3 regions of the Vibrio gigantis genome follow, and region 3 is predicted to be linked to each of the others. Evidence: riboswitches for the same ligand, from Rfam matches in the RefSeq annotation. Region 3 holds a riboswitch; each other region holds the start of a gene.
The links. Region 3 has a riboswitch for thiamine pyrophosphate ahead of thiD (bifunctional hydroxymethylpyrimidine kinase/phosphomethylpyrimidine kinase). Riboswitches for the same ligand answer to the same signal wherever they lie in the genome.
Positions count from the first base shown of each region.

Region 1: another riboswitch for thiamine pyrophosphate. It lies ahead of thiB (thiamine ABC transporter substrate binding subunit); the one in region 3 lies ahead of thiD (bifunctional hydroxymethylpyrimidine kinase/phosphomethylpyrimidine kinase).
Region 2: another riboswitch for thiamine pyrophosphate. It lies ahead of thiC (phosphomethylpyrimidine synthase ThiC); the one in region 3 lies ahead of thiD (bifunctional hydroxymethylpyrimidine kinase/phosphomethylpyrimidine kinase).

Region 1 is NZ_AP025492.1:3,171,950-3,181,946, forward strand. It holds gene mgtE (magnesium transporter) at 1-1,128, shown strand, start outside; gene pmbA (metalloprotease PmbA) at 1,207-2,550, opposite strand; gene yjgA (ribosome biogenesis factor YjgA) at 2,669-3,193, shown strand; gene thiQ (thiamine ABC transporter ATP-binding protein) at 3,303-4,007, opposite strand; gene thiP (thiamine/thiamine pyrophosphate ABC transporter permease ThiP) at 4,018-5,613, opposite strand; gene thiB (thiamine ABC transporter substrate binding subunit) at 5,699-6,691, opposite strand; TPP riboswitch at 6,745-6,864, opposite strand; gene OCV56_RS14220 (flavin prenyltransferase UbiX) at 6,908-7,531, opposite strand; gene mpl (UDP-N-acetylmuramate:L-alanyl-gamma-D-glutamyl-meso-diaminopimelate ligase) at 7,570-8,928, opposite strand; gene fbp (class 1 fructose-bisphosphatase) at 9,203-9,997, shown strand, end outside.
Region 2 is NZ_AP025492.1:3,510,455-3,520,451, reverse strand. It holds rRNA gene OCV56_RS15855 (16S ribosomal RNA) at 297-1,851, shown strand; tRNA gene OCV56_RS15850 (tRNA-Glu) at 1,941-2,016, shown strand; tRNA gene OCV56_RS15845 (tRNA-Lys) at 2,019-2,094, shown strand; tRNA gene OCV56_RS15840 (tRNA-Val) at 2,127-2,202, shown strand; rRNA gene OCV56_RS15835 (23S ribosomal RNA) at 2,568-5,461, shown strand; rRNA gene rrf (5S ribosomal RNA) at 5,557-5,672, shown strand; tRNA gene OCV56_RS15825 (tRNA-Asp) at 5,716-5,792, shown strand; tRNA gene OCV56_RS15820 (tRNA-Trp) at 5,852-5,928, shown strand; gene OCV56_RS15815 (multicopper oxidase family protein) at 6,242-7,624, shown strand; gene crcB (fluoride efflux transporter CrcB) at 7,725-8,108, shown strand; TPP riboswitch at 8,171-8,269, shown strand; gene thiC (phosphomethylpyrimidine synthase ThiC) at 8,399-9,997, shown strand, end outside.
Region 3 is NZ_AP025493.1:1,902,355-1,912,351, reverse strand. It holds gene OCV56_RS24495 (methyl-accepting chemotaxis protein) at 1-1,415, shown strand, start outside; gene thiM (hydroxyethylthiazole kinase) at 1,540-2,325, opposite strand; gene tenA (thiaminase II) at 2,354-3,034, opposite strand; gene OCV56_RS24480 (ABC transporter substrate-binding protein) at 3,043-3,999, opposite strand; gene OCV56_RS24475 (ABC transporter permease) at 4,121-4,936, opposite strand; gene OCV56_RS24470 (ABC transporter ATP-binding protein) at 4,929-5,708, opposite strand; gene thiD (bifunctional hydroxymethylpyrimidine kinase/phosphomethylpyrimidine kinase) at 5,698-6,582, opposite strand; TPP riboswitch at 6,681-6,792, opposite strand; gene OCV56_RS24460 (DMT family transporter) at 6,891-7,808, opposite strand; gene OCV56_RS24455 (helix-turn-helix domain-containing protein) at 7,886-8,626, opposite strand; gene OCV56_RS24450 (DUF4382 domain-containing protein) at 8,796-9,821, opposite strand.

The sequences.
Region 1 (9,997 bases), on a different replicon from region 3:
AAAGATGCTCTTGTGTCGAAAATGGCACCCGAGACCTTGGCAGAAGCAACCGAGGGCATGGAAACCGATGACGTCGCGTACGTACTTCGAAGCCTACCCGACGATGTTTCTCGCGAAGTCCTTTCTCAAATGGACTCCGTCGATCGTGCGCTAGTTGAAACAGCCCTGTCGTACCCTGAAGATTCAGCGGGTGCGATCATGAACACCGACGTAATCACGATTCGTGGTGATGTCGATGTCGACGTTGTATTACGCTACATGCGAATGCGGGGCGAACTGCCTGACGCAACCGATACGCTGTATGTCATTGATGAAGAAGAGCGTCTTATCGGTAACCTATCGCTTACCACACTAGTAACGACTCAACCCGATGTACCTGTTTCAGAAGTGATGGAAGATGCCGACGAAGCAATTACAGTTGAAACCAGTGCTTCCGATATTGCGAGCCTGTTCGAACGTCGTAATTGGGTTTCAGCGCCAGTAGTCGATAGTAATCAACACCTTGTTGGCCGTATCACCATCGATGACGTAGTTGATGTTATTCGTGAAGATGCCGAACACTCAATGATGAGCATGGCGGGTATGGACGATGACGAAGATACCTTCGCACCAGTCGTAAAATCCGCCCGTCGTCGTAGTGTCTGGCTTGGTGCTAACGTACTCGCAGCACTGGCTGCGGCATCGGTATCAAATATGTTTGAAGCAACGCTCGACCAAATGGCAGCGATTGCGGTTCTTATGACTATCGTACCTTCAATGGGTGGTGTTGCGGGTAACCAAACCGTTGCTCTTGTGATTCGTGGCTTAGCACTTGGTCATATCGGTGACAGTAACAAACGCGAACTACTACTCAAAGAAGCCGCTATCGGCTTCCTCAACGGCGTTTTATGGGCCGTTATCATTGGTGGTATCGTTGTAGCTTGGAAAGGCAACTGGATACTGGGAGGCATCATCTCAGCGGCAATGATGACCAACTTGATTGTTGCAGGTATTGCTGGGGTAACCATCCCGGTAATGCTGAAGAAGATGAATATCGATCCGGCCCTTGCTGGCGGTATGGCACTGACCACAGTAACCGATGTTATTGGCCTATCGGTATTCTTAGGCTTAGCCACCATACTTATCTAGCTTAATTACCTACTCGGTAAATACAAAAAGGGAGCCACTGGCTCCCTTTTTAAATGTATCAGGTTCACGTTAAGAGAATTACTCACCCGCGACTTTCATTGACTCAAGCAAGATAGAACCGGTTTGAATTTGCGAACGTGTTTCTACGTCGTTACCAACCGCAACAATCTGAGTAAACATGTCTTTTAGATTACCGGCGATTGTTACTTCTGATACTGGGTATTGAATCTCTCCGTTCTCAACCCAAAAACCTGCTGCGCCACGAGAGTAATCACCCGTTACTGTATTTACGCCTTGCCCCATCACTTCCGTCACTAGGAAACCAGTGCCTAACTCTTTTAGCATCTGCTCAAAGTTTTGACCGGTCGATTTAACGAACCAGTTGTGAATACCACCAGCATGACCGGTTGGCGTCATATCCATCTTACGTGCGGCATAGCTCGTTAGTAGGTAAGTTGCTAACACACCGTCAGTGATGATTTCACGATCTTGAGTGAACACACCTTCGCTATCAAATGGGCTTGAAGCCAAACCACGCAGGATATGAGGACGCTCAGAGATATTGAACCAATCAGGTAGAATTTTCTGACCTAAATGATCCAATAAGAAAGACGACTTACGGTAAAGGTTGCCGCCACTGATCGCCATCACTAGGTGACCGATAAGACCTGTCGCAACATCATTTGCGAACATGATTGGGTATTGGCCTGTTGGTAGCTTTTTCGCATCCAAACGGCTAATCGTCTTTTCTGCAGCTTCCTGACCTACACGCTCAGGCGTCCACAGTTCGTCACGGTGACGTGCAACGGTGTAGCTATAGTCACGTTCCATTTCACCATTAGCGCCTTGTCCAATCACGCAGCAGCTCGTGCTATGACGGCTTGAAGCGTAGCTTGCTAGTAAGCCATGGCTGTTACCGTAAACCTTAACGCCGTAGTGGCTGTCGTAGCTTGCGCCATCACTTTGTTTGATCTTGTCGCTATAAGTGAGCGCTTGCTTCTCAGCAGCAATCGCAATCTCAGCGGCATAGTCGGGATTAGGTTCATCAGGGTGGAAAAGATCCAAGTCTGGAATTTCTTTTACCATGTATTCTTTTGCTGCAGGACCTGCAAACGGATCTTCAGACGTGTACTGAGCGATATCAAGTGCTGCTGCTACCGTTTGAGCAATCGCTTTTTCACTCAGATCAGATGTAGATGCGCTGCCTTTTTTCTGGCCGCGATAAACAGTAATACCTAGCGCACCATCACTATTAAATTCAACGTTTTCCACTTCACACATACGTGTTGAAACACTTAAACCCGTTGACTTAGTAATAGCGACCTCAGCTGCGTCTGCACTCACTGATGCCATATCCAACGCTTTAGCTACTGCGGCTTCTAGCTCAACTCTTTGCTGGGTGACTTGCTGTTTTACATCCATATCTATTCTAATTTTTTAGGTCAATATTACGTAGGATAACAAGAATTTCGCTTTCTCCCCAAGATTCTTGCTAAAATAGGCAATATATTCGTTTGAGATAGTGACATAGGCAGAAAAGATGGCTCGCAAAAACCAAAAAGCCCCATGGGAACCAGAAGAAGAAATCATCTGGGTAAGTAAGACAGAAATGAAAACGGACATGGATGCCCTGCAAAAGCTGGGAGAAGAGCTTGTTGGTCTAAAGCCTTCTGTATTAGACAAATTTCCGCTGTCTGAAGATTTGGCACAAGCGATTAAAGATGCACAACGCTTTAAAAATGAAGCGAAGCGTCGTCAACTTCAATACATTGGTAAAGTAATGCGCAATGTCGATCCAGAGCCAATTCAAGCGGCTTTGGATAAAGTACGTAACAAACACTCACAAGCAACAGCTGAGCTACATAAACTTGAGCAACTACGTGATCGTGTTGTTACTGAAGGTGATACGGCTATTTCAGAAGTCATGGACATGTACCCTGAAGCAGACCGTCAGCGTCTTCGTCAGCTAGCTCGCCAAGCTAACAAAGAGAAATCAGCGAACAAGCCTTCGAAGTCTTCTCGTGAGATTTTCCAAATCTTAAAAGAGCTAAAGCTAGAAGATTAAATGTCATCTCGCTTTACTCATAGAGTTAATAAAAGACCTAGCGCATGCTAGGTCTTTTTATTTTCGGAGCACGCAATACCAAAAAACATTCAATCGAAGTGATGAATCGTTACTCACCCGCCTTAACAAATGAGCTTAATTCTGGCTGTGGATGCTCCGCTGTCAGGGCTTTTATCGAATCTTCAACCAACACCTTACCTAGCGCTACAAATACAAACTTATTTGCAATACTACGTGCATCACCTAAATGGTGAGTCACCATCAAAACCGTAATATTTCGCTCTGCCGATAATCGCTTCACTAAGTTAAGCATCTCTTCGCGCAGTAAAGGGTCAAGTGCAGAGAACGGCTCATCAAGTAACCAAATATCATGAGGTTGGACAAAACAACGCGCTAACGCAACGCGCTGGCGTTGACCGCCTGATAAGTGCTCAGGCAATCTATCCAAATATTCAGCAACGCCAACTTGCGCTGCAGCTTGCTCCACAGCTTGCTTTTGGGTTGATGTTAGCTTTAAACCAGGATGCAGACCTAAGCCAATATTTTCACGCACCGTTAGGTGAGCAAACAGGTTATGTTCTTGAAATAGCATTGCCAATGGGCGTTGATGCGCTTCTTTACCAATAAGCGATTGCCCTGCTACCGAGATCTCACCCGATGTTGGCTCAATAAAGCCAGCAACCAATGCGAGTAGCGTTGATTTACCCGCCCCACTTGGCCCCATCAGAGCAACAATGTCGCCCTGCTCTGCTTGGAAATCAAAACTAAACAACTCTTGGTGATAGTGGTAATCCACATCTTTCATCACTAACATCATCGGTTCCTTAACTCTTTAGCTTTGAGCTTCGAGTAAACAAAAATTCAATCAGACTAAAACTGCCCACACTCAGTAACAGCAAACTTACTGAAACCACTGCCGCCGCTTCCATTTGATAGCTGCCTAACAGTTGGAATAGATACAAAGGCAGAGTTCTAAAGTCTTGGCTACCAAACAAGGCAATCGCGCTCAGATCGCCCATCGCCAGCATAAAGCTGATTGAGAAAGCCTGCGCCATAGGTTTACGCAGTGCGCGCCACTCCACCAGCCTAAAGCGGGTGAACCCAGTCATTCCTAAGCTTGCACACACATACTGATACTGCTGAGAAAGATGCAGCATAGGTTGAGCTAAGGTTTTAATCACGTAAGGCAACGCCATCAAGCTGTTTACGGCAATCACGATAAAGAAAGCCAAGCTGAACACGTCGGTAACCGAGCGCAGTAATAAGAATAGGCCCGTACTGATCACCAAGCCCGGCGTCACCAAAATAATAGTGCCAATCAGCTCAATCTTATCTGCTCTAAAGTTCTTGTTCTGCAAACGCCATGCGCGACTGGTTAGAAGGATCGCGATACCAATACCAACGGCGATAATACTTGCGAGGGAAGCAACACGAACCGAGGTCATTAACGCTGCCCAAAATGGCTCGCTGCTCAGTACAGTGAGCGCCTGAGGGTTAATGCCACTTAAAATAACCATGGCTAATGGCGGCAATACCAGCATTGAGACTATGATGATCCAAAAGCTATCCCAAGCTTTTGACCACCAGCTGTCCTTAACCAAATACTTCTCTTCCGACAGCTGACTAGCCGTCACAGATATAGGCTTAGACAAACGCTGAATACTCACCGCTAATACACCACACAACAGCATTTGCCATATCGCGAGTAACGCGCCAGCCTGCAGGTCAAAGTCGAATTTGATTGCTTGATAGATGGCGAGCTCAATGGTGGTTGATTTCGGACCGCCACCCAACGCCATCACGGTGGCAAAGCTGGTGAAGCACAACATGAACACTAAGCCACACACATGTGGCAATTGCTGTCTTAGCCTCGGCCACTCAACCCATTTAAATTTATTCCAATGACTCATGCCTAAGTGAGCACAGAGTTTATGCTGCTCGGCAGGCACAGTATCTAACGCTTGCAGAAGTAAACGGCTGGCATAAGGCAGGTTGAAGAAAACGTGCGCCAACAAAATACCATTCAAGCCATAAATCGAGAATGGTAGCTCAATGTTGAAGTTCGCCAAGAACTTAGCTAACCAACCACTGTTGCCGTAAATCGCCAGCAAGCCAAATACACCGACTAACACAGGTAGAACTAAGGTCGACGCGAACAACCTCAATAACAAGGCACGTCCAAAAAACTGTCTGCGGCACAAAGCATGTGCAATAGGTATAGCAAAGCCAACACTCAGCACTGTTGAGAGTGTCGCTTGATAAAAGCTGAATTTCGTTACATGCCAATAGTAAGGGTCGGACCATACTTGGCTGATATCAAGAGAAGGGGCATTGCTAAGCAATGCCCCAACTGCTGAAACCACGAAGGCGGTAATGAGTATCGCAACCCAGATCCCGACCTTAGGTGTTTTCTTTATCATAAATTGATTTTTTTACCGTAAATGGTTCATTCCAAACATCACGAATGAACCTTTAAATACAGAAAGCTAGTTTTTTAAAAGTACGTTAGAAAGTAAGTGCACTTTGCCATTCACGAATCCAAGGCTTACGCTTCTCGGCGATCTCTTCAGAGCTAAAGCTCAGTGCTTTCTGCGGTACAGTTAACTGCTCAAAGCCTTTTGGCAGCTCGACAGCCGTTACTGGGTACATCCAGTTACCTGTCGGCATGGCCGATTGGAATTCATCACTTAGGATAAACGCCATAAACTCATCAGCAAGCTTTTCGTTCTTGCTGCCTTTAACCTTAGCGGCCACTTCCACTTGAGTGTAATGCCCTTCTTCGAAGCTCGCTGCTGCGTACTTAGAATCGTTCTCTGCAATAATATGGTAAGCCGGAGAAGTTGTGTAAGACAACACTAAGTCAGACTCTCCCTCTAGGAACATAGAGTAAGCTTCAGACCAACCTTTGGTTACCGTAACGGTTTTCTGAGCCAACTTCTTCCAAGCTGTCGTAGTTTCATCACCGTAAACCGACTTCATCCATAACATCATGCCTTGGCCAGGTGTTGAAGTACGTGGATCTTGGTAGATAACCTTCAGATCATCACGCAGCTCAACCAACTCTTTCAGGCTCTTAGGCGGGTTTGCTAATTTCTCTGTGTTATATACAAAGGCAAAATAACCAAAGTCATAAGGTACAAAGGTCTTGTCATCCCAACCATTAGGCAGTGTTACTGATGAAGTATCAACGTTGTGCTCAGCCAGTAAACCCGTCGCTTTCGCTTCAGCCATTAGGTTGTTGTCTAGGCCTAATACGATGTCAGCTTTGCTGTTGCCGCCTTCAAGGCGCAAACGGTTAAGAATAGACACGCCATCTTCGAGCGCGACAAAGTTCACATCACAACCACACTTCTCTTCAAATGCTTTTTCAACGGCAGGACGAGGGCCCCAATCCGCAGCAAAAGAGTCGTATGTGTATACAGTCAAAGTGTTGTCTGCAGCGAAGGCAGAAAAAGAGATCGCTGTAGTAACAGCAAGGGTAGTTAATGTGAATTTCACTGGACGCTCTCCATGGTCTGAGCGGCACAGGTTTGAGGGAGGAGAACGGTAGAGGTTGTTCCTAACTCAATTCCTACGCCAGCATTATCTGGTTCAGGTTTACGGGTCCCAAGCGTGTGCTTGATCTCAGCTCGCATTCATTATTTGAATGGTTCGCTCCCCGATGAGTGTTCAGAATTGTAATTCGAATTTTAACAATAAGCTATCAAGTTTGGATCAATTACGTTGATCGTAGCCCCAACGTGGCACTAAACCTTGCTCGATACCAAGATGGTCTAGAATGCGCGCCACCATAAAATCCACCAAGTCTTCGATCGATTTAGGTTGGTGATAAAAACCCGGAGCAGCAGGCATGATCGTCACGCCCATGGTTGAAAGTTTGTGCATGTTCTCTAGATGCAGCGTTGAGAATGGCGTTTCACGAACTACTAATAAAAGTTGCCCTCGTTCTTTCATCACCACATCTGCTGCACGCTCAATCAGGTTGTCCGATAACCCATGGGCAATGGATGCCAAACTACCCGCAGAACATGGGCACACCACCATCTGCTTCGGCGCTGCGGAACCTGATGCAACTGGCGAGAACCAGTCATCCTTTCCGCATACAACCAGCTTTTCTGGATCGCAGCCCAAGTACTTAACCAAGGCTTGCTTTGCCGCATCCGGTCCGGCAGGTAACTTAAGCTCATGCTCAGTAGCCAACACCACTCGCGCTGCTGACGAAATCAACAGGTACACCTGATAGTCCGCTGCCAACAAGCATTCAAGCAAGCGCAGTCCGTAAGGCGCACCTGATGCGCCGGTAAAAGCAAGAGTTATCGCTTTATCGTGTTTTGTCATGTTCTCTGTTACTTCAAATTATAAGGTCGTGGATGCCGTTAGCCTTTGAGTGCTAATCCATCCAACAATTTCTGGTGAATACCACCAAAGCCACCATTACTCATTACCAAAATTTGGTCGCCCGCTTGTGCCTCTGAGACAATTTTAGCAACGAATGCGTCCATGTCATCACTCACGTGTGCGGGCTGGTGGCAAGCATCTGCAACATCCTGTACTGACCAATCAATGTTATCCGGTTGGAATAAGTAGGTAGAATCCGCTTGTTTAAGTGAATCAGCCAAGGTTGCTTTGTGCACACCACGTTTCATCGTGGCAGAACGAGGCTCTAAAACAGCAATAATCTTCTTAGTGTCGACCTTATTACGTAATCCGCCTAGCGTAAGTTCAATCGCCGTTGGGTGATGAGCAAAATCGTCATAAACAGACACACCAGCGACCTCGCCTTTAAACTCTAGACGACGTTTAGTGTTGATGAATTTCGCCAATGATTCGCAAGCAAGGTCAGGTGTCACACCCACGTGTCGTGCTGCAGCAATCGCCATCAAAGCATTGTTTACGTTGTGATCGCCAACTAAATCCCAATCTACGGTGCCAACACATTCATTCTGGAAATAGACCTCAAATTTAGAGCCATCTTTAACCAACTTCTTCGCATCCCAATCACCTTGTTCGCCACTTGACTCAGTTTCACTCCAACAGCCACGTGATAAAACATCTTGAATAGCGGTATCTTGCTTGGGTGAGAAAATACGACCATTGCCAGGCACAGTTCGCACTAAATGGTGGAATTGACGTTTGATCGCTTCAAGATCGTCAAAGATATCTGCATGATCGAACTCAAGGTTATTCATCACCAAGGTTCTTGGGTGGTAATGAACGAACTTAGAGCGCTTGTCGAAAAAAGCACTGTCATATTCGTCGGCTTCTACCACGAAGAACATGCTGTCACCTAAGCGAGCAGAGATACCAAAGTTACCCAATACACCACCAACTAAGAATCCTGGAGCGTAACCGCAGTCTTCTAAGATCCACGCCAGCATGCTGGAAGTTGTAGTTTTACCGTGAGTACCAGACACTGCAAGAACCCAGCGGTCGTGCAGCAAGAACTCTTGTAGCCATTGTGGACCAGAGGTGTATCTAAGGTTGTTATCCAAGACATACTCAACACATGGGTTACCGCGGCTCATTGCATTACCGATAACCACCAGGTCCGGCCTAGGCTCTAGTTGGCTTGGGTCGAAGCCTTCAATGATTTCAATCCCTTGCGACTCCAACAACGTACTCATTGGAGGATAAACATTCGCGTCACTACCGGTAACCTTGTGACCTAATTGACGAGCCAATACCGCAGCACCGCCCATGAAGGTGCCACAAATTCCTAAGATATGAATATGCATAAATTACTTCCAAACGCTTGGCTAATATAAACAGTGCCTAATGATAATGGCTTGTACTCATTATCATTAAATGAAGATTAAAAGCGAGCAGCAATGCAAAACAAATTTAGTCGACATAGTAAGTGAGATCTGTGTCGCTTAGTTCATTACCATTAAAAAGATCTAACCTTTAGAATTTAGGTAAGCGTCTAGATGAATAAAGCCCGTATAAGAGGCAAATTCTATAGTGCTCAAATCCCCCCCCCTAATATTCAGAGAAGTTTAAGGAAATAACATGTCTGAGATGCGCACCCTTGGTGAGTTCATTGTTGCAAAACAAAATGACTTCCCCCATGCAAGCGGTGATCTATCATCCCTTTTGTCATCAATTCGTCTTGCTGCAAAAATTGTTAACCGCGAAATTAACAAGGCAGGTCTTGTCGATATTACTGGCGCTGTTGGTACAGACAACGTTCAAGGTGAAGAGCAACAAAAGCTAGACCTGTATGCTAACGACAAATTTAAAGCCGCACTTGAAGCTCGAGATCAAGTTTGTGGTGTCGCGAGTGAAGAAGAAGACGAAGCCGTTGCCTTCAATAAAGAGCTCAACAAAAACGCAAAATACGTTGTACTGATGGATCCACTTGATGGTTCTTCAAACATTGATGTGAATGTTTCGGTTGGTACAATTTTCTCTATCTACCGCCGAGTGTCACCGATTGGTACTCCGCCAACACAAGAAGATTTCCTACAGCCTGGACATAAGCAAGTAGCCGCGGGGTACGTGATTTATGGCTCTTCAACCATGCTTGTGTACACAACTGGCGCTGGTGTAAATGGCTTCACCTACGATCCATCTCTGGGTACCTTCTGTCTATCTCACGAAAACATGATGATCCCTGATGAAGGTAAGATTTACTCAATCAACGAAGGTAACTACATACGCTTCCCTACAGGTGTTAAGAAGTACATTAAATACTGTCAAGAAAGCGAACCAAGTGATAATCGTCCTTACACTTCCCGTTACATAGGTTCTCTAGTATCTGATTTCCACCGAAACCTACTTAAAGGCGGCATCTATCTGTACCCA
Region 2 (9,997 bases), on a different replicon from region 3:
AAAATGGCCGTCCGATTTGAGCGAAGCTCAAAAAGGAAAAGCTCTTTAACAATTTAAACCTATCAATCTGTGTGGGCACTCGTTGATGAATATCAAAACGTTATTACTTAGGTAATAGCAGTTACTTCGGTAACAAAATTGATTTCAATGAACTGAGTGACCAATACGAATAATTACTTTCTTTATAGAGAGGGGTTATTTGGCACAGTCAATTCATTATCATTCTGTTGGAATGGTAATAACTTTAAAATTACACAGTAGTTTTGAAGTCAGTATTCGTTGAGTCACAAAATCTTAAATTGAAGAGTTTGATCATGGCTCAGATTGAACGCTGGCGGCAGGCCTAACACATGCAAGTCGAGCGGAAACGACACTAACAATCCTTCGGGTGCGTTAATGGGCGTCGAGCGGCGGACGGGTGAGTAATGCCTAGGAAATTGCCTTGATGTGGGGGATAACCATTGGAAACGATGGCTAATACCGCATAATGCCTACGGGCCAAAGAGGGGGACCTTCGGGCCTCTCGCGTCAAGATATGCCTAGGTGGGATTAGCTAGTTGGTGAGGTAATGGCTCACCAAGGCGACGATCCCTAGCTGGTCTGAGAGGATGATCAGCCACACTGGAACTGAGACACGGTCCAGACTCCTACGGGAGGCAGCAGTGGGGAATATTGCACAATGGGCGAAAGCCTGATGCAGCCATGCCGCGTGTATGAAGAAGGCCTTCGGGTTGTAAAGTACTTTCAGTTGTGAGGAAGGGGGTAGCGTTAATAGCGCTATCTCTTGACGTTAGCAACAGAAGAAGCACCGGCTAACTCCGTGCCAGCAGCCGCGGTAATACGGAGGGTGCGAGCGTTAATCGGAATTACTGGGCGTAAAGCGCATGCAGGTGGTTCATTAAGTCAGATGTGAAAGCCCGGGGCTCAACCTCGGAACTGCATTTGAAACTGGTGAACTAGAGTACTGTAGAGGGGGGTAGAATTTCAGGTGTAGCGGTGAAATGCGTAGAGATCTGAAGGAATACCAGTGGCGAAGGCGGCCCCCTGGACAGATACTGACACTCAGATGCGAAAGCGTGGGGAGCAAACAGGATTAGATACCCTGGTAGTCCACGCCGTAAACGATGTCTACTTGGAGGTTGTGGCCTTGAGCCGTGGCTTTCGGAGCTAACGCGTTAAGTAGACCGCCTGGGGAGTACGGTCGCAAGATTAAAACTCAAATGAATTGACGGGGGCCCGCACAAGCGGTGGAGCATGTGGTTTAATTCGATGCAACGCGAAGAACCTTACCTACTCTTGACATCCAGAGAAGCCAGCGGAGACGCAGGTGTGCCTTCGGGAGCTCTGAGACAGGTGCTGCATGGCTGTCGTCAGCTCGTGTTGTGAAATGTTGGGTTAAGTCCCGCAACGAGCGCAACCCTTATCCTTGTTTGCCAGCGAGTAATGTCGGGAACTCCAGGGAGACTGCCGGTGATAAACCGGAGGAAGGTGGGGACGACGTCAAGTCATCATGGCCCTTACGAGTAGGGCTACACACGTGCTACAATGGCGCATACAGAGGGCAGCAAGCTAGCGATAGTGAGCGAATCCCAAAAAGTGCGTCGTAGTCCGGATTGGAGTCTGCAACTCGACTCCATGAAGTCGGAATCGCTAGTAATCGTGAATCAGAATGTCACGGTGAATACGTTCCCGGGCCTTGTACACACCGCCCGTCACACCATGGGAGTGGGCTGCAAAAGAAGTGGGTAGTTTAACCTTTCGGGGAGGACGCTCACCACTTTGTGGTTCATGACTGGGGTGAAGTCGTAACAAGGTAGCCCTAGGGGAACCTGGGGCTGGATCACCTCCTTATACGAAGATATTTACGATGAGTGCCCACACAGATTGATTAGGTTTAGAAAGTAAAAGAGACGAAGAACTCCCAAGTTCTTCAATCCAGTGTCCCGTTCGTCTAGAGGCCTAGGACACCGCCCTTTCACGGCGGTAACAGGGGTTCGACTCCCCTACGGGATACCATTGGGTCGTTAGCTCAGTTGGTAGAGCAGTTGACTTTTAATCAATTGGTCGCAGGTTCGAATCCTGCACGACCCACCATTCTTTCTCCGCGAAGGAATTAAAACTATCGTGGGCGATTAGCTCAGTTGGGAGAGCACCTGCCTTACAAGCAGGGGGTCACTGGTTCGAGCCCGGTATCGCCCACCATTCTCTAAATATTCTTGGAAGTTAAAACTCCAAACCACTTCTTATGTCGCTGGTTGGATTTTTCGACTGTGAGAGTCTTTAGAAAATGTGAATTTTAGAACACTGGTTCTTAAAGTCTCATGCTCTTTAACAATTTGGAAAGCTGACTGATTGATTACTTACGAGTAATTCAATCAAATTTAAAAGTTCTCAATGTTTATCTTTATGATAAACACAACAAACACATTCAAGTGTCTTGTATTCGAATCAAACGTTAGTTTGATTCACAATTGAGTCCGGCAAACAGTTATCAAGAATTAACCCTTCTTGATGACAACCAAAAACCTTGGTTAGTTGCCATACATTAAGACCCTTTCGGGTTGTATGGTTAAGTGACTAAGCGTACACGGTGGATGCCTTGGCAGTCAGAGGCGATGAAAGGCGTAATAACTTGCGATAAGCCCAGATTAGGTAGTAATAACCTTTTGAGTCTGGGATTCCTGAATGGGGAAACCCACTTACATAAGTAAGTATCCTGTTGTGAATACATAGCAACAGGAGGCAAACCGGGGGAACTGAAACATCTAAGTACCCCGAGGAAGAGAAATCAACCGAGATTCCGAAAGTAGCGGCGAGCGAAATTGGATTAGCCCTTAAGCTTTTAATGATGCAGGTGAAGAGTCTGGAAAGTCTCGCAATAAAGGGTGATAGCCCCGTAACCGACACATCATAATCAGTGAAAACGAGTAGGGCGGGACACGTGATATCCTGTCTGAATATGGGGGGACCATCCTCCAAGGCTAAATACTACTGACTGACCGATAGTGAACCAGTACCGTGAGGGAAAGGCGAAAAGAACCCCTGTGAGGGGAGTGAAATAGAACCTGAAACCGTGTACGTACAAGCAGTAGGAGCACCTTCGTGGTGTGACTGCGTACCTTTTGTATAATGGGTCAGCGACTTAATTTTAGTAGCAAGGTTAACCGTTTAGGGGAGCCGTAGGGAAACCGAGTCTTAACTGGGCGTACAGTTGCTAGGATTAGACCCGAAACCAGGTGATCTAGCCATGGGCAGGTTGAAGGTTGAGTAACATCAACTGGAGGACCGAACCGACTAATGTTGAAAAATTAGCGGATGACTTGTGGCTAGGGGTGAAAGGCCAATCAAACCTGGAGATAGCTGGTTCTCCCCGAAAGCTATTTAGGTAGCGCCTCGGACGAATACTACTGGGGGTAGAGCACTGTTAAGGCTAGGGGGTCATCCCGACTTACCAACCCTTTGCAAACTCCGAATACCAGTAAGTACTATCCGGGAGACACACGGCGGGTGCTAACGTCCGTCGTGGAGAGGGAAACAACCCAGACCGCCAGCTAAGGTCCCAAAGTATAGCTAAGTGGGAAACGATGTGGGAAGGCTCAGACAGCCAGGATGTTGGCTTAGAAGCAGCCATCATTTAAAGAAAGCGTAATAGCTCACTGGTCGAGTCGGCCTGCGCGGAAGATGTAACGGGGCTAAGCTATACACCGAAGCTGCGGCTACGTACCTTAGGGTATGTGGGGTAGGGGAGCGTTCTGTAAGCCGTTGAAGGTGGTCTGTAAGGGCTGCTGGAGGTATCAGAAGTGCGAATGCTGACATGAGTAACGATAAAGGGAGTGAAAAACTCCCTCGCCGGAAGACCAAGGGTTCCTGTCCAACGTTAATCGGGGCAGGGTAAGTCGACTCCTAAGGCGAGGCCGAAAGGCGTAGTCGATGGGAAACGGGTTAATATTCCCGTACTTCTTACAATTGCGATGGGGGGACGGAGAAGGCTAGGTGGGCCTGGCGACGGTTGTCCAGGTTCAAGTACGTAGGCGGGTGGTTTAGGTAAATCCGGACCGCTACTAACGCTGAGATACGATGTCGAGCTACTACGGTAGTGAAGTCATTGATGCCATGCTTCCAGGAAAAGCCTCTAAGCTTCAGATTGTAAGGAATCGTACCCCAAACCGACACAGGTGGTCGGGTAGAGAATACCAAGGCGCTTGAGAGAACTCGGGTGAAGGAACTAGGCAAAATGGTACCGTAACTTCGGGAGAAGGTACGCTCTTATCAGTGAAGTCCCTTGCGGATGGAGCAGACGAGAGTCGCAGATACCAGGTGGCTGCAACTGTTTATTAAAAACACAGCACTGTGCAAAATCGTAAGATGACGTATACGGTGTGACGCCTGCCCGGTGCCGGAAGGTTAATTGATGGGGTTAGACTTCGGTCGAAGCTCTTGATCGAAGCCCCGGTAAACGGCGGCCGTAACTATAACGGTCCTAAGGTAGCGAAATTCCTTGTCGGGTAAGTTCCGACCTGCACGAATGGCGTAATGATGGCCACGCTGTCTCCACCCGAGACTCAGTGAAATTGAAATCGCTGTGAAGATGCAGTGTACCCGCGGCTAGACGGAAAGACCCCGTGAACCTTTACTACAGCTTGGCACTGAACATTGAACCTACATGTGTAGGATAGGTGGGAGACTTTGAAACCGCGTCGCTAGATGTGGTGGAGTCGTCCTTGAAATACCACCCTTGTAGTTTTGATGTTCTAACGTTGGTCCCTGAATCGGGATTACGGACAGTGCCTGGTGGGTAGTTTGACTGGGGCGGTCTCCTCCCAAAGAGTAACGGAGGAGCACGAAGGTGGGCTAAACACGGTTGGACATCGTGTGGTTAGTGCAATGGCATAAGCCCGCTTGACTGCGAGAATGACAATTCGAGCAGGTGCGAAAGCAGGTCATAGTGATCCGGTGGTTCTGAATGGAAGGGCCATCGCTCAACGGATAAAAGGTACTCCGGGGATAACAGGCTGATACCGCCCAAGAGTTCATATCGACGGCGGTGTTTGGCACCTCGATGTCGGCTCATCACATCCTGGGGCTGAAGTCGGTCCCAAGGGTATGGCTGTTCGCCATTTAAAGTGGTACGCGAGCTGGGTTTAGAACGTCGTGAGACAGTTCGGTCCCTATCTGCCGTGGGCGTTGGAAAATTGAAAGGGGCTGCTCCTAGTACGAGAGGACCGGAGTGGACGAACCTCTGGTGTTCGGGTTGTCATGCCAATGGCATTGCCCGGTAGCTAAGTTCGGAATCGATAACCGCTGAAAGCATCTAAGCGGGAAGCGAGCCTTGAGATGAGTTTTCCCTGACGCTTTAAGCGTCCTAAAGGGTTGTCGTAGACTACGACGTTGATAGGCAGGGTGTGTAAGTGCTGCGAGGCATTGAGCTAACCTGTACTAATTGCCCGTGAGGCTTAACCATACAACACCCAAGGGGTTTTGATGGACTCAAAGAAATACCAAACGCTTGAATGAGTTTGAAGAGAACGAAAACAGCTTTCCGAATTTTAAAATTTGCTTGGCGACCATAGCATTGTGGACCCACCTGATTCCATGCCGAACTCAGAAGTGAAACACAATAGCGCCGATGGTAGTGTGGGGCTTCCCCATGTGAGAGTAGGACATCGCCAGGCTTTAAATTTGAACACTTGTCAGCGACGACAAGTATTCCACTGCGGAGTGGTAGTTCAGTTGGTTAGAATACCGGCCTGTCACGCCGGGGGTCGCGGGTTCGAGTCCCGTCCACTCCGCCACTTATTCGATAACCTCGCCTAGTGCGAGGTTTTTTCGAATCTGAAGTAATGAAATTTTTAGGGGTGTAGCTCCAATTGGCAGAGCAGCGGATTCCAAATCCGCGTGTTGGGAGTTCGAATCTCTCCACCCCTGCCATATACTAAAGCCTCAGCAGAAATGCTGGGGCTTTTTTACGTCTGTTGCTTCTGAAAAGTAATGTTTGGATAGCTAGGCGCCCCTGGCATATTTAAGGCTCCAGACTACGCGTCCCCGCAGAAAACTTGGAATCTTTTTGCTTTCTATTTATTCGATAATTCCTATCTTTAACAGAACTTAGCCTTAAAAGTGTAAGTGCTTACTTATCTCAGCTTCTTTTATAAATAACCGATAGCACAAACCACACTTCTTTATGAGAATTATTCTCAATATTTTGTTACATTTTGGTTGTTATTACTAAAAGGCAACAAATATGGATATTTCCCGTCGTAAGTTTATTCAATCATCTCTCGCTATATCTGCACTAACCGTCCTGCCGGCTTGTTCAATGAAGCAGTCTGTTGATGAGCAAGGAAAGTTCGTTTATGACTTAACTGCTGAGCCCTCAACTGCTGAGTTGGTAAAGGGGTTTAATACTAATGTTTTAGCCTTTAATGGACAGATTCCAGCGCCGATTATTCGCTGTCGACAAGGCGAAAAGGTAACGATCCGATTTACCAACAAGCTTTCAGAACCGACGACAATTCATTGGCATGGACTGAGAATTCCAATCGAAATGGACGGGGTTCCTTTCTTAAGTCAGCCTCCTATTATGCCCGGTGAAACGTTTGTCTATGAGTTTACCCCACCAGATGCGGGTACTTTTTGGTATCACCCACACATGAACAGCGTTAAACAACTGGGTATGGGCTTAGTCGGCCTTATTATTGTTGAAGAGAGCGCGCCAGTTCAGTTCGATGAAGAGCATGCTCTGATGCTTAAACATTGGCATATCGACAAACAAGGTCAGTGGAAAGACTTAATGATTCCCCGCCTCAGCGCTCGTATGGGCACGCCAGGAGAGTGGAGTAGCGTTAATGGAGTACATGAACCTATCTATCAATTGAAGCAGTATGCAACGACTAGGCTCCGTATCGCTAATGTTGATAACACGATTACCTATCCGATTGCTATTGAAGGGGCAGAAGCATGGGTCATTGGCATTGATGGTAACCCTGTAAAGACACCTTATAAGCTGACTCAATATAAAATTGGCCCAGGTATGCGTGTCGACCTTGGGCTGATTGCTCCTAAGGTGGGCGAGCAAGTGAGTGTCCTTCAAATGAAGGGGCGTTTTCCGTTCTCCTTGTGTGAGTTTGAGGTTGTAGATTCAACGTTAATAGAAGGCCAAACACTTCCTTCATTGCCTTTGAATCCCGTGCCTAACTTAGATCTCGCCAACGCAGAAGAAATCGATTTTGTGTTTGAGTGGGAAGGGGCGGTATCACCAGTATCTAAAGATGGTAAGTCCATGCCTAAATTTTGGCTTACTAATAAGCGAGCATGGGAGGGAATGAGCAAAGACAATATTCCAGAGCCGTTGGCGACTTTAGAGTTAGGTAAGACTTACATATTCGATCTTAAGAACGTCACTCAATATCATCACCCGATTCATATTCATGGTCATACATTTACTGTATTGGAACTTGATGGTAAAAAAATTGAAGAACCTTTCCATACCGATACAGTGTTACTTGGAAAAAACGGCCGAGCTAAAGCTGCATTTGTTGCAGACAACCCAGGACGTTGGATGTACCACTGTCATGTCATTGAGCACATGAAAACGGGACTAATGGGATATATTGAAGTTAAGTGACACCTGTAACGTTTAATTTTTGCGCATGCATTCTTAGTTTCTACCCTCGCTTTTATCGGCGGTAAAGCTAGAATATAGGGACTGTTATTTGGGAGGATTCATGGGTCAGCTATCTATTTTAGGTTTTATTGCCATTGGTGGCGCATTTGGTGCTTGTTCGCGCTATTTGATTTCAGAGTTATGTGTAGTGATGTTAGGGCGTGGCTTTCCTTACGGAACACTGACCGTTAACGTGATCGGCTCTTTGATTATGGGCTTGCTCATCGCCGCATTCGAAAATGAGATGGTTGCGACGGAGCCATGGAGACAGATCATTGGCCTCGGTTTCCTTGGAGCACTGACTACGTTCTCTACATTTTCGATGGATAACGTGCTTCTTATGCAGCAGGGCGCTTTCTTTAAGATGGGGCTTAATGTGTTGCTCAACGTGGTTCTCAGTATTTCAGCAGCATGGATCGGCTTCCAACTTTTGATAAAGTCTTAAAACTTTCTTACGATTTGTTAACAACTCGGCTTGGTTTATCCAAGCCGTTTTTATATACTCGATCGAACTTGTCGGAGTGCCATATGGCTGAGACCGTTAACTCGGGATCCGTTGAACCTGATCAGGCTAATACCTGCGAAGGGAACAAGAGTAGATATCTAACTAGAATCCTTCTAGAGATCTATCTCCAGATCACAACTGTATTTCTTACCGTGATCCCTCTTGTAGCATCTAATCCGTCAAGCATTTTTATCCCTATAAATAATGGCTAAAAGCCAAGGAAAAATGCTATGTCGAGTCGTAAACAAGCAAGACTGGAAGCGAAGAATTTCATTGATTCTTTATCCGTACAACCTTATCCAAATTCAAAAAAAGCTTACATCCAAGGATCTCGAGAAGATATCCAAGTCCCTGTGCGAGAAATATCACTCGCAGATAGCCTTGTCGGTGGCACCAAAAAAGAGCCTGTATTCGAATCTAATGAGCCTATTCATGTCTACGATACCTCCGGTGTTTATACCGATCCTACGCATGAAATAGACCTTTATAGCGGCCTTCCTAAGTTGCGAGAGCAATGGATTGAAGAGCGTGGCGATACGGAATTGCTCGATGATGTAAGCTCTGTTTACACCAAAGAACGTTTAGAAGATGAAACCTTAGACGACCTTCGTTACGGAAACCTGCCTAGAATTCGTCGTGCTACTGGCGACCAATGTGTAACTCAACTGCATTATGCTCGTCAGGGTATTATCACTCCTGAGATGGAGTATATTTCGATACGTGAGAACATGGGACGTCAGAAGTTTGCTGATGAACAACTTAATCACCAACACCCTGGCCATAACTTTGGCGCCAACCTACCTAAAGAAATCACCCCTGAGTTCGTGCGTAAAGAGGTTGCTGAAGGTCGAGCTATTATCCCTTCAAACATCAACCACCCAGAATCAGAGCCTATGATTATTGGTAGAAACTTCTTAGTGAAAGTGAACGCCAATATCGGTAACTCTTCAGTAAGCTCTTCAATTGAAGAAGAAGTTGAGAAGTTAGTATGGTCAACCCGCTGGGGTGGCGACACCGTAATGGACCTTTCTACTGGACGTAATATCCACGAGACTCGTGAATGGATCCTGCGTAACAGCCCTGTGCCGATTGGTACGGTTCCTATGTATCAAGCGCTTGAAAAAGTGAATGGCGTTGCAGAAGACCTAAACTGGGAAGTGATGCGCGATACCTTGATTGAACAAGCTGAGCAGGGTGTTGATTACTTCACTATCCATGCCGGTTTGCTGCTTCGTTACGTACCTATGACGGCTAAACGTGTGACTGGCATTGTCTCTCGTGGTGGATCTATTATCGCGAAATGGTGTCTTGCACATCATCAGGAAAGCTTCCTATACACACATTTCCGCGAGATCTGTGAGATCTGTGCGAAGTATGATGTTGCTCTTTCACTTGGTGATGGCTTGCGTCCAGGCTCTATTGCAGATGCTAACGATGAGGCTCAATTCTCGGAGTTACGCACTCTAGGTGAGTTGACTAAAGTGGCTTGGGAATATGACGTTCAGGTGATCATTGAAGGCCCTGGACATGTACCTATGCATCTTATTAAAGAGAACATGGACGAGCAGTTAGAGCACTGCCATGAAGCGCCTTTCTATACTTTAGGTCCACTGACTACAGATATTGCGCCGGGTTATGACCATATTACCTCTGGTATTGGTGCGGCGATGATTGGTTGGTACGGCTGTGCGATGCTTTGTTATGTAACGCCTAAAGAGCATTTAGGCTTGCCGAACAAAGAAGATGTGAAGACTGGCTTGATTACTTACAAGCTGGCAGCACATGCTGCAGACTTGGCAAAAGGGCACCCGGGCGCACAAATCCGAGAT
Region 3 (9,997 bases):
TCCTCGCAGCCAAGATCACCGTACTCAGTTACTCAAACAACAACGACCTCAAAACCTATGAAACGGGTAAAGATATCTTTGAATACGCGCTACCGGGTATTGAAGGAGATATTGAGTCTCTCAAATCATCGCCTTATCAAAGTGAGCTGATTGAAGACTTCTCGAACCAACGTGAAGCGTATGCAAAGGGCTTTGAGCAAGTTCATCAGCAGATGATTGAGAACACTCAAAGAACCGCTACCCTCGCCTCAATTGGTGACAGCTTAGCGATCGCGGTCGCGGATGCTCAGAGTATTCTCGAACAACAAAAGCAAGCACTTACACCAGTACTGCAAGCCAGTGAAAAACGTTCGATTCAGATCATCATATTGCTGACGGGTGTCGCTTTGGTTATCGGCATGACAAGCGCTGTGTTGGTGACTCGCTCTATCACCAAAGGTATCGCACAAGTTAAACAGATCACCAACGAGCTTTCTCAAGGCAACCTGAATGTTGAGGTGAATATCGAGAGCAAGAACGAGATTGGCGAGCTACTAACGAACATGGAGATCACCATTGAATCTCTGCGCGATATCGTAGGACAAGTGAACCGCTCTAGTGTGCGCATTGGTGAGATGTCTGAGTCGCTTAACCAAGTAACTAATAACAGCTCGACCAACGCGACCCAGTTGAACAGCGAAATGATGAACATCTCATCCGCGGTTGACCAACTGGCTTCAAGCACATCAGAAATTGCTTCGAGTGCTAACCACGCCTCTCAAGTGGCGAACCAAGCCACCGAGAACGTCGCAATGGGATTGAAAGAAGTAGACAAAACACTGCATGAGATTGGCAGCGCCGATGAAAGCATGCAGGTCAGCAGCCAAAAAGTGACTGACCTACACAAAGAGTCGATGAACATTGGTGCCATTCTTGAAGTAATCAAGGGCGTATCAGAGCAAACCAACCTACTGGCATTGAATGCGGCTATTGAAGCTGCGCGTGCAGGTGAGCAAGGTCGCGGATTTGCTGTAGTAGCAGATGAAGTAAGAACGCTCGCTAAACGCACCCAAGACTCTGCTAGCCAGATTGATGAACTTATCACCTCGCTACAACGTGGTGCTAAAGATGCCTTAGAATCTATTAAGGTCAGCCACAGTACGGTTTCCGATGCTTCAACTCAGGCACAACAAGCTTCTCAGAACTTGCATGTAATTAACCAACACATCCAAGATTTGAATCAGGCCAACAGCCAAATAGCAATATCGGTTGATGAGCAAGATTGCTTAACCAAATCACTGGGTGAAAATGCGCAAGGTGCAAACACCATCGCACAAAGTAACCAAGACTCGGTCAGCAGTATTTCTGGCGCAGCAAGTGACTTAACTGAGGTTGCTCATCACCTAGAGAGCCAAGTAAATCGATTTAGAACTTAGCTAAACCAGCCTTAACACAACTGGCGTAGTTCCGAATCAGAATAGAAAGCCCCCTACACATAAGTGTCGGGGGCTTTTCTTTAAGTTAAGAGCTATAAGTTAAGCTCTTGTAGCTAGATTGAGCTTACTGAATCTTCAAACGTTGAATCAGAGTTTTTTCGTCTAACTGATATAGCTCATCGAGCAAGTTCATTTGTAAGCTACCTGGGCCACGTGAGTTCTCAGCCGCGATTTCACCAACCACGCCTAATACCGCCGCTGCTGCCAAACCACTTTCATCACCAACAGCTGCAAATGCGCCCGTCAATGCGGTTAAGGTACAACCCATGCCTGTCACATACGGCATCATTGGGTGTCCATTATTTAAGGTCACCACGCTGTCTTTGGTGACAACGTAATCTGTCTCACCAGAAATCACCACATTTGCACCGTATTCAGCCACTAAACACTGTGCAGCGCCTAGTGCCGCATCACTGCTATCTAGCGCATCAACGCCTTTGCTCTGCGCCTGCTCACCCGCTAGTGCGATAATCTCAGACGCGTTACCACGAATAATCAACTTATCCGCTAAACGTGCGATTTCACGAGAAGTCTCGGTACGCAGCGTACTTGCGCCACAACCCACAGGATCAAGAACCACCACCTTGTTGTTCGCATTCGCTTGTTCAACAGCAAAGCACATTCTTGGCGTCCAAACGCTGTCGAGCGTACCGATATTAATCACCAAAGCGCCTGAGAAAGACATCATCTCTGCCAGCTCTTGTTGCGAGTGCGCCATAATGGGCGAAGCGCCAATCGCCAATAACGCATTGGCCGTGTTGTTCATCACTACATAGTTGGTGATGTTCACAACCAACGGTTTTTGCTCTCGTACTGTGCGTAGCGATTGGATGATTTGTTCAGTTAGCATAGGTTAATCCTTATTCGTGAAAGTCGCTTTACGCCGCTGGTGAGTCATTAAGTGCATTCAGACCTTGCTGCCAGAACGCCACTTCCATACGCGTTGCGGTTTTGAAGATATGAACAATGTTCTGACCGAGTTCACTGTTGATATCAATTTCAGAAAGCAGCTGATTGAAATATTCCGCGCCCGTTGCCACGCCAGACTGGAACTCTTCACCACCGTAAAGCTGTAACCAGCTCGCGTATGGATTGCCTTCCAAAACAGTATCACTGCTTTCTAAAAGCGCTTTACCAATCACAGCATAACCAATTGAACACGGAGCCAATGCTGCATAGAGATCGACAAGATCACCTGTCATACCCGCATCTAGAACGTAGCGCGTGTAAGCAACTGTGCCGAAATCTTCAGGTTCGTTTTCTAAATCAGATTCCGTTAAACCCCACTGACCACAGTAAGTCACATGGTGTGAAATTTCAGAATCTAATAGAGCATGAACGCTTGGCAGTGCACGGCGCATATCTGCCAAGGTTTTCGCCTTGTAAATTGCCAATGCATAAGCGCGAGCATACTGCTTCAAAAACAGAAAATCTTGCTTCAAGTAATGCAGAAAACACGGCTGAGCGAGAGTACCGTTTGCCAGCGTTTTAACAAAATCATGCTCGGTGTAGTCTTGCCAATCTTGCTGACAGGCTTGGATTAAGTCTTGGTATTTCATGAGATTCCTTAGTCAAAAGTCGGTACGTAATCAGCGGCTTTTGGTAGTGATTTGATAATGCCTTTGTCGAACATGAACTGTGCGTAATCATCGTAACGCTTCATATCGACTGCTGAAGGGCGAAGTGCAAAACGAGTCAGTGTGTCGTTCCATGCGCGTTGGTTAAGTTCGTTGTTCAACGTATCTGGTGAATACGCCACAAACTCACTCCATGAATCTTGTGGGTGGTTCACAATGTAAGTGGTTGCTTGCTCAAGTGCTTTGTTGAACGCTTTGATGGCTTCGTCGTCGTGTTTCTTTGCGTTCGCCACAAAAATCAGCTCATCGTAAGCTGGCACACCGTGCTCTTCAGGGAAGAAAGCTTTTGCTTTAAAACCTTCAAGCGCTAATTGATTCGTTTCGAAGTTACGTAATCCACCCCAGATTGCGTCTACCTTGCCCGATGCCAGTGAAGACGACAGTGCCCAACCTACGTTGATGGTTTGCACGTCAGTAAACTCAACGTTTTCTTGAGCCAGCATAGTGCCGATCGTCGCTTCTTCGTTACCCGCGATCGCGATACCAATCTTCTTACCTTTCAGATCCGCTAACGAATCGTTCTTGCCGTTATCCAACACCATTAGTGTGTTCAGTGGTGTCGCGATAAGGGTTGATGCACGAACCAGAGGTAGTCCTGCCGCCACATCCATGGTTAAACTTGGTTGGTAAGTGACTGCGAGGTCAACTTTACCTGCCGCAACCAATTTTGCAGGTGTGCTTGGGTCAGCTGGCTCTTGGATTTCAACCTCTAAGCCTTGGTCAGCAAAGTAACCACGCTCTTGTGCAATCACAATTGGGCCGTGGTTCGGGTTCACAAACCAATCCAACATCAGTGTCAGTTTCTTTTGTTCAGAATCCGCGAATGCATGACCTGAAACTAGCGAAGCAAGCAGTGCCACTGCACCTACCAATTTGGTATTTTTCATAGTTAACCTTTCCTTTTGAATATTATTATTGTGTTTATCGATCTAATTTTTGACGAGGTTTGTTTAGATAAATAGCCTTGTGAGCGAAGCTTTATTAAACAAAGAGTTATTGAGCGAACCATCACTGGTTCTCCCAAGGGATAGCTTTTTTGAGTAACTTATCTGTGATGAAGTAAAGCGAGATAGAGAGCACCGCCAAGATAAACAAGGCCGCAAACATCTCATCAATGATCATGCGCGCGTTGGCTTGCAACATTAAGTAACCTAGCCCTTCACTCGAACCTACCCACTCGCCGACAACCGCACCAATCGGGGCAATAACCACAGCAACACGAATGCCAGACGCCAGTGTTGGCAGTGCAGCAGGCAGTTGGATATGACGAAGCAGCTGCCATTTCGATGCACCCATCGTCTTAGCGAGATCAAGGTAACCTGTCGGTGTATTACGCAAGCCGTCATAGCAGCAAGTCGTCACCGGGAAGAAAATAATGATCGCCGCCATGACGACTTTTGAGGCTATGCCATAGCCAAGCCACAGCATCAGTACTGGCGCAATCGCAAATACAGGAATCGCTTGGCTGGCAATTAAGATAGGCAATAGCCAACGTTTCAATGGATCAAACATCAACATCTGCAAGGCGAAAAACAGCCCCATAGACAAGCCCAGTAACAGCCCAAGTAAGATCTCTTGCGCTGTCACCCAAGTGTGTTTGAGTAACACGTCATAGCGTTCAATAAGCTTGAGGAAGACCTCAGCAGGCGCCGGCAGAATGAAGCTTGGCATCTCGAAGATAACCACCACCATTTGCCACAAACCAAGAATCACAGCACTGCTGATAAGCAAACGCATCACGGGGTTCATCTGACGAAGATGTGTTGTGCTAGCTTGCGTGTTAGCTGAACGAGCCACAGCTTCACTTCGCGTTAGATCATTCATAATCACGCTCCAACTGGTCTAAGATCGCTTGTTGCAACTCGGCACATTCACCATCTAGCACTCGTGGCGTTGAGGTGTGAGGCACAGATAAAGAGTGAGCACTCGCAGGTATGCCTTGCAACACATACAAGTTATCCGCCAAACGCACCGCTTCCTGTGGATCATGGGTAATCAACACAACGGTTTTATCTCTTAACAGTTCACACGCTAAGCTCTGTAACTTATGTCTTGTTACCGCATCCAGCGCTGAGAAAGGTTCATCCATCAGTACGACTGGCTTGTCTTGCATTAAGGTGCGAGCCAAAGCAACACGCTGGCGCATACCACCAGACAACTGATCCGGCATGGTAAATGCGTAATCAGCCAAACCAACCGAAGCTAGCAACTCCAATGCTTGGTGAGTTTGAGCTTGTTTATTGGATGATTGGCTTAGATGCTTATCTGCGGAATTTTGAAAGCGATGGCTCAGACACACATTGTCGATAACCGACAACCACGGCAGTAGTAAATCTTGCTGCGCCATGTATGCGATGCGATCGGTGAGAGGCAGTTCATCAGACGTTGCCAATGTGCCCTGCCATTCAACTTTGTCATCGAGTAAACCTGCTAGGTATCGCAATACCGTGGTTTTCCCGCAACCGCTGCGACCAAGCAGCACAGTCCACTTGCCTGCTTTTAAGCTCAGTGACAGCCCTGATAAGGTTGCATGTTCACTATCGCGATAACGCAAGGTGGCATTGCTGAGTTGAACCCCAACCGTATCAACGAACATTACCGTGTCCAGCGAAGAAGTGATTTACCGGGCCATGACCTTGACCGACTTGCAACTCATCAGCATGAGCAATCGCGCGTGAAATGTATTGTTTACCTAGGTCGACAGCCTCTGGAAGCGTGTTGCCTTGAGCCAAGAAAGAAGCAATCGCTGATGAAAGCGTACAACCCGTGCCATGGGTGTTTTTGGTAGGAAAACGCTTCGCGCTAATCAAAGCAGACGTGGTTGGTAAAATCAGTAAGTCGTTACTGTTTTCATCTTTCTCCAAGTGACCGCCTTTTAGTAGGACGGCTTTTGCACCTAAAGCGCGCAGGTCTTCAATCATGCCCTGCATTTCCGCTTCGCTTTCAGGGACGGCTTTGCCTGTAAGTGCTGCGCCTTCTGGTAAGTTAGGCGTAATGATGTCAGCTAACGGAATCAATTCTTGTTTTAGCGTGGTGATAGCCGAGTTTTCTAGAAGAAGATCGCCACTGGTTGCCACCATTACAGGGTCGATCACTAAGTGTTTAGGTTGGTATTGTTTGATTTTGTCCGCGACAACTTTGATGATTTGCGAATCCGCCAACATGCCGACCTTTACCGCAACGATGTTCAAATCAGTAAACACTGCGTCTAGCTGGCTAGCCACATGCTCAAGTGGGATTGGAAAAATGGCTGACACGCCTTGGGTGTTCTGGGATGTAATCGCGGTAATTACCGAACAAGCGAAACTACCGGTTGCCGACATGGCCTTAATATCAGCTTGAATGCCCGCGCCGCCGCCGCTGTCAGAACCCGCAATGGTCAAAACAATCGGAGTATTGATCGAAGAAGATTGGTTTTCTGGTGTTTGAGTGCTGCTAGGTGATACTTGAGAATTGGAATGCTGTGTCATGGTCGCTCCTACTGTCTAAAAGACGTAAGAGAACCGAACTTTCGCCGCAAAGAGAGTGTGGAGGTGAAACCAATGAGAGATCATTGTTGAACCACGTAGGCAAAGTAATCATAGTTCCCTACGCCAGTGTTAACTGAATCAGGTTCAACGGGTCTCGAATAACGATCTCAGCAAACACCAACTAAGGTATATGCCCCCCGACTATTGATAACGATAGTAACAGCACTCTCGCAACTGAGATACTCATTTTATTCAATTATAAGATTCACACATGAATTTAATTCAATTAATCTTGCTTTAACAAATACTTATAACGGCTTTTTAGCTGGCTGAGATTGGATGAATAAACACATCACTATCAAGAACATACCTAGCCATCCAACCAATGGAATAAGCTCACCCACAATACACACGGCCAATACGGCGGCAACAACTGGCTCAAGCAAGGTAATCAAGTTTGCGCTACTTGCTGTGACATGGCGTAGCCCAAAACTGAAGGCGATATAACCCAAACATTGAGGAAGTAACACCAAGTAACTCACCACTAATATGTTGGTATTCGATGCGAATAGGTTATCCCCTGTAAACCATAGCGTTGGCAGCAACAACATCGCTCCCAACCCAAATATGCTGCCCATTACCGCTTGCGACTTAATGCCTTCGTCTATCAGAGCTTTTGTCGCCCACGAATAAATGGCGTAACACAACCCAGCAACTAGCCCCAATCCAATGCCCAAAAGCTTCAGAGCATCACCAGAAGCACTCACTGATGATGATTCTGAAAATACCAGTAGCCCAATACCAACGACTCCAATGGCAAAGCTCGTGAGCCAGCGCTTGTTGATATTATTCTTTTTGCTAATAAGACACTCTAAAAGAGCAGAAAAGAAAGGCGCAGTAGCAATCGACACCACCGTACCCATTGCGACACCCGATAACTTCATTGAAGAGTAAAAAGCCAGAGGATAGATCGCCAAAGCCAATGCACTCGCCGCTAACAGCTTTTTGTTGAGCAAAAGCTTATCAAGTGAAGATAAGATCTTTCGATACGCCAAGACCGCTTGCATTAAGCCGCCTACACCCATCGAAAATGCGCCAATCGCTAATGGACTGAGATCAGGTGCAAAGCTTGCTGCCGTGCCCGTCGTGCCCCATAAAACAGAAGCAAACACAATGGCTAAAGTGCCTGTTTGGAATTCGTTAACGCGATTGATGGCAAGATTCATTACTATTACCTAGTTTATTTTCATTTCTGAAATAGATAATAGTGAACATAAACTAAGTTGAGTTTGCCAAAAGGACGCTATTCTTGTTTTGAAAGACTCTCTTTCATCGAGCCCAAAAACGCCCTTGGAGACATGCCAAAGTGCTGAGAGAAACGACGACTGAATGCAGATAGGTCGCTATAACCCACATTTTCTGCGACCAATTGAACGGGTAAATCGGTATGACTTAGCAAGGCTTGAGCCTTCTCCATACGATAGCGAGTGATGTACTTAAGCGCACTGATTCCAATGCACTCTTTAAAGCGTTTTTTAAATTGAGTAGGACTTAAACAGGCCGTTTCTGCAAGTTGAGAAATCGAGAGAGGTTGGGCGTAATTATCCGCAATGAGCCTTTGCACCGCTCGAATACGAGGGTCGATACTCTTGCTTACTTCTTGTTGCTCTAACAGCAGTGAAAACACATCCAAGATAGTTGATTCAATGCCACTGTCGACTTGATATTCCAGCTGCTTCTCAACAAATAACAAGAAGCTCATCAAAGGCGGCGTTATCGTGAAAACCGAAAGCTCATGCTCTAACAAGTGCTGCGGTAACTCCATCATATCCGCAACAATAAACCGCGCCGCTTCATCCGCTTTAAACGCATGCGCTGTCGTTACCGGAATCACCACACATTCGCCCACGGCCACTTTACCGACATATCCCACCATTTCGATATTAATACTGCCTTGGATCGGCAATACCAATTGATGATGGTCATCATGTGCATGGGTATTAAATTGCTTGGTGTAAGATCGAATACTTAAGCTAGATTTCATGAGCAACGCCGGAGTACATTTCGCTAGGTTAGAGTAAGAGACACAACGTTACATTATCACTTCCCTAGAGGCACACTCAATGCTCATCAAATACATGCTAGCTACGTAATCAAAAACGGCCTCCAAATGAGAGGCCGTATTTATTAGAATGGTAAATCACGTCAAAGATTTAAAACGATACTTGGCTATCCTGACCGACCACTACCTGAACACTATTTTGAACATCAAAGATTTCAAAACCATCAGCAACCGGATCAGCATTGTCTTCATCACTGTCATGTTGTGCAGTACAGGTATAGCCTAACGAATACGTACCTGGATCAATGAAGCCCAGAGAAAATTCATAGTTCGTCTGTGCTTGATTCATTGCTACTGACGCTGAAGTGATCGGTTTCACTTCATCACTACCGCCAATCGGAGCCATGTCAGGCTTATCGACATTACCTTCATACAAGTACACCGACTGAGCAAATGTATTGTCACCACCGTTACAAGTGTCATAAGTAGAAAGAGCAACAGTGCCTTCAATATTTCCTGTCTCAACCGTATTGATAAGGCTTACAGACGTTCTTTGAATGGTGTAATCAGGGAAAGTCGAACTGTTCTTTAGGCCACGTCGAAGATCGAACTCGACAACAAAGTCGTTACTTTGTTGGTTCACATTAAATGAGTTATTAAAGTAAAGCACGCCAGCGTTATCTTCTTTACCCACACCTTGCGGGCACGCACCTTCACCTTTCACCGTTAACTCACGAGTCGTATCATCGTTTTCTACCACGTAAGATGGATCTGTTGGGTGATCGCCATCATTCGCAAACACACACAACTTATAACTGCCTACCGGAATTACCTCATTTTCAATCAAAGGGAGCGCATCGCTGCCTTGGTAATCCAATAAGTTAACACTTAACGGAATAGGATCCGCACCATCGGGTAATGGATCGCCATTTTCATCAACATAGTCACCGTTTTCATCCGTTTTATAGACGTCATATACCAATGGAGAACCTCCCTGTTGGGGAAGTAAAGCAACCTTACTGAATGTCACAGTGACGTCTTTAACATCATCAATGGGCGCATCACTCACGCTCAAGGTAATTGGTGTCGTACTGCTTGATGATCCTGAATCACCACCACAACCAACAAGCCCAGCCAGCACAAGGCTTGCTAAAGCGGTTTCCTTTAAATACTTCATAACTCATTTCCTATAAAATCACTGCTCAATAAAGGACTTACTTAAGTGCCCTTTTATTCATAGCCTTGTTGTGAGCTCTAGATTGACAACGGTATGGATCTATCACGCACCTCCAATTATTTGGGGCTACTGCTCGTCCATCATCGCTGTTCAAATAGGTGCACATATCAAGTCGC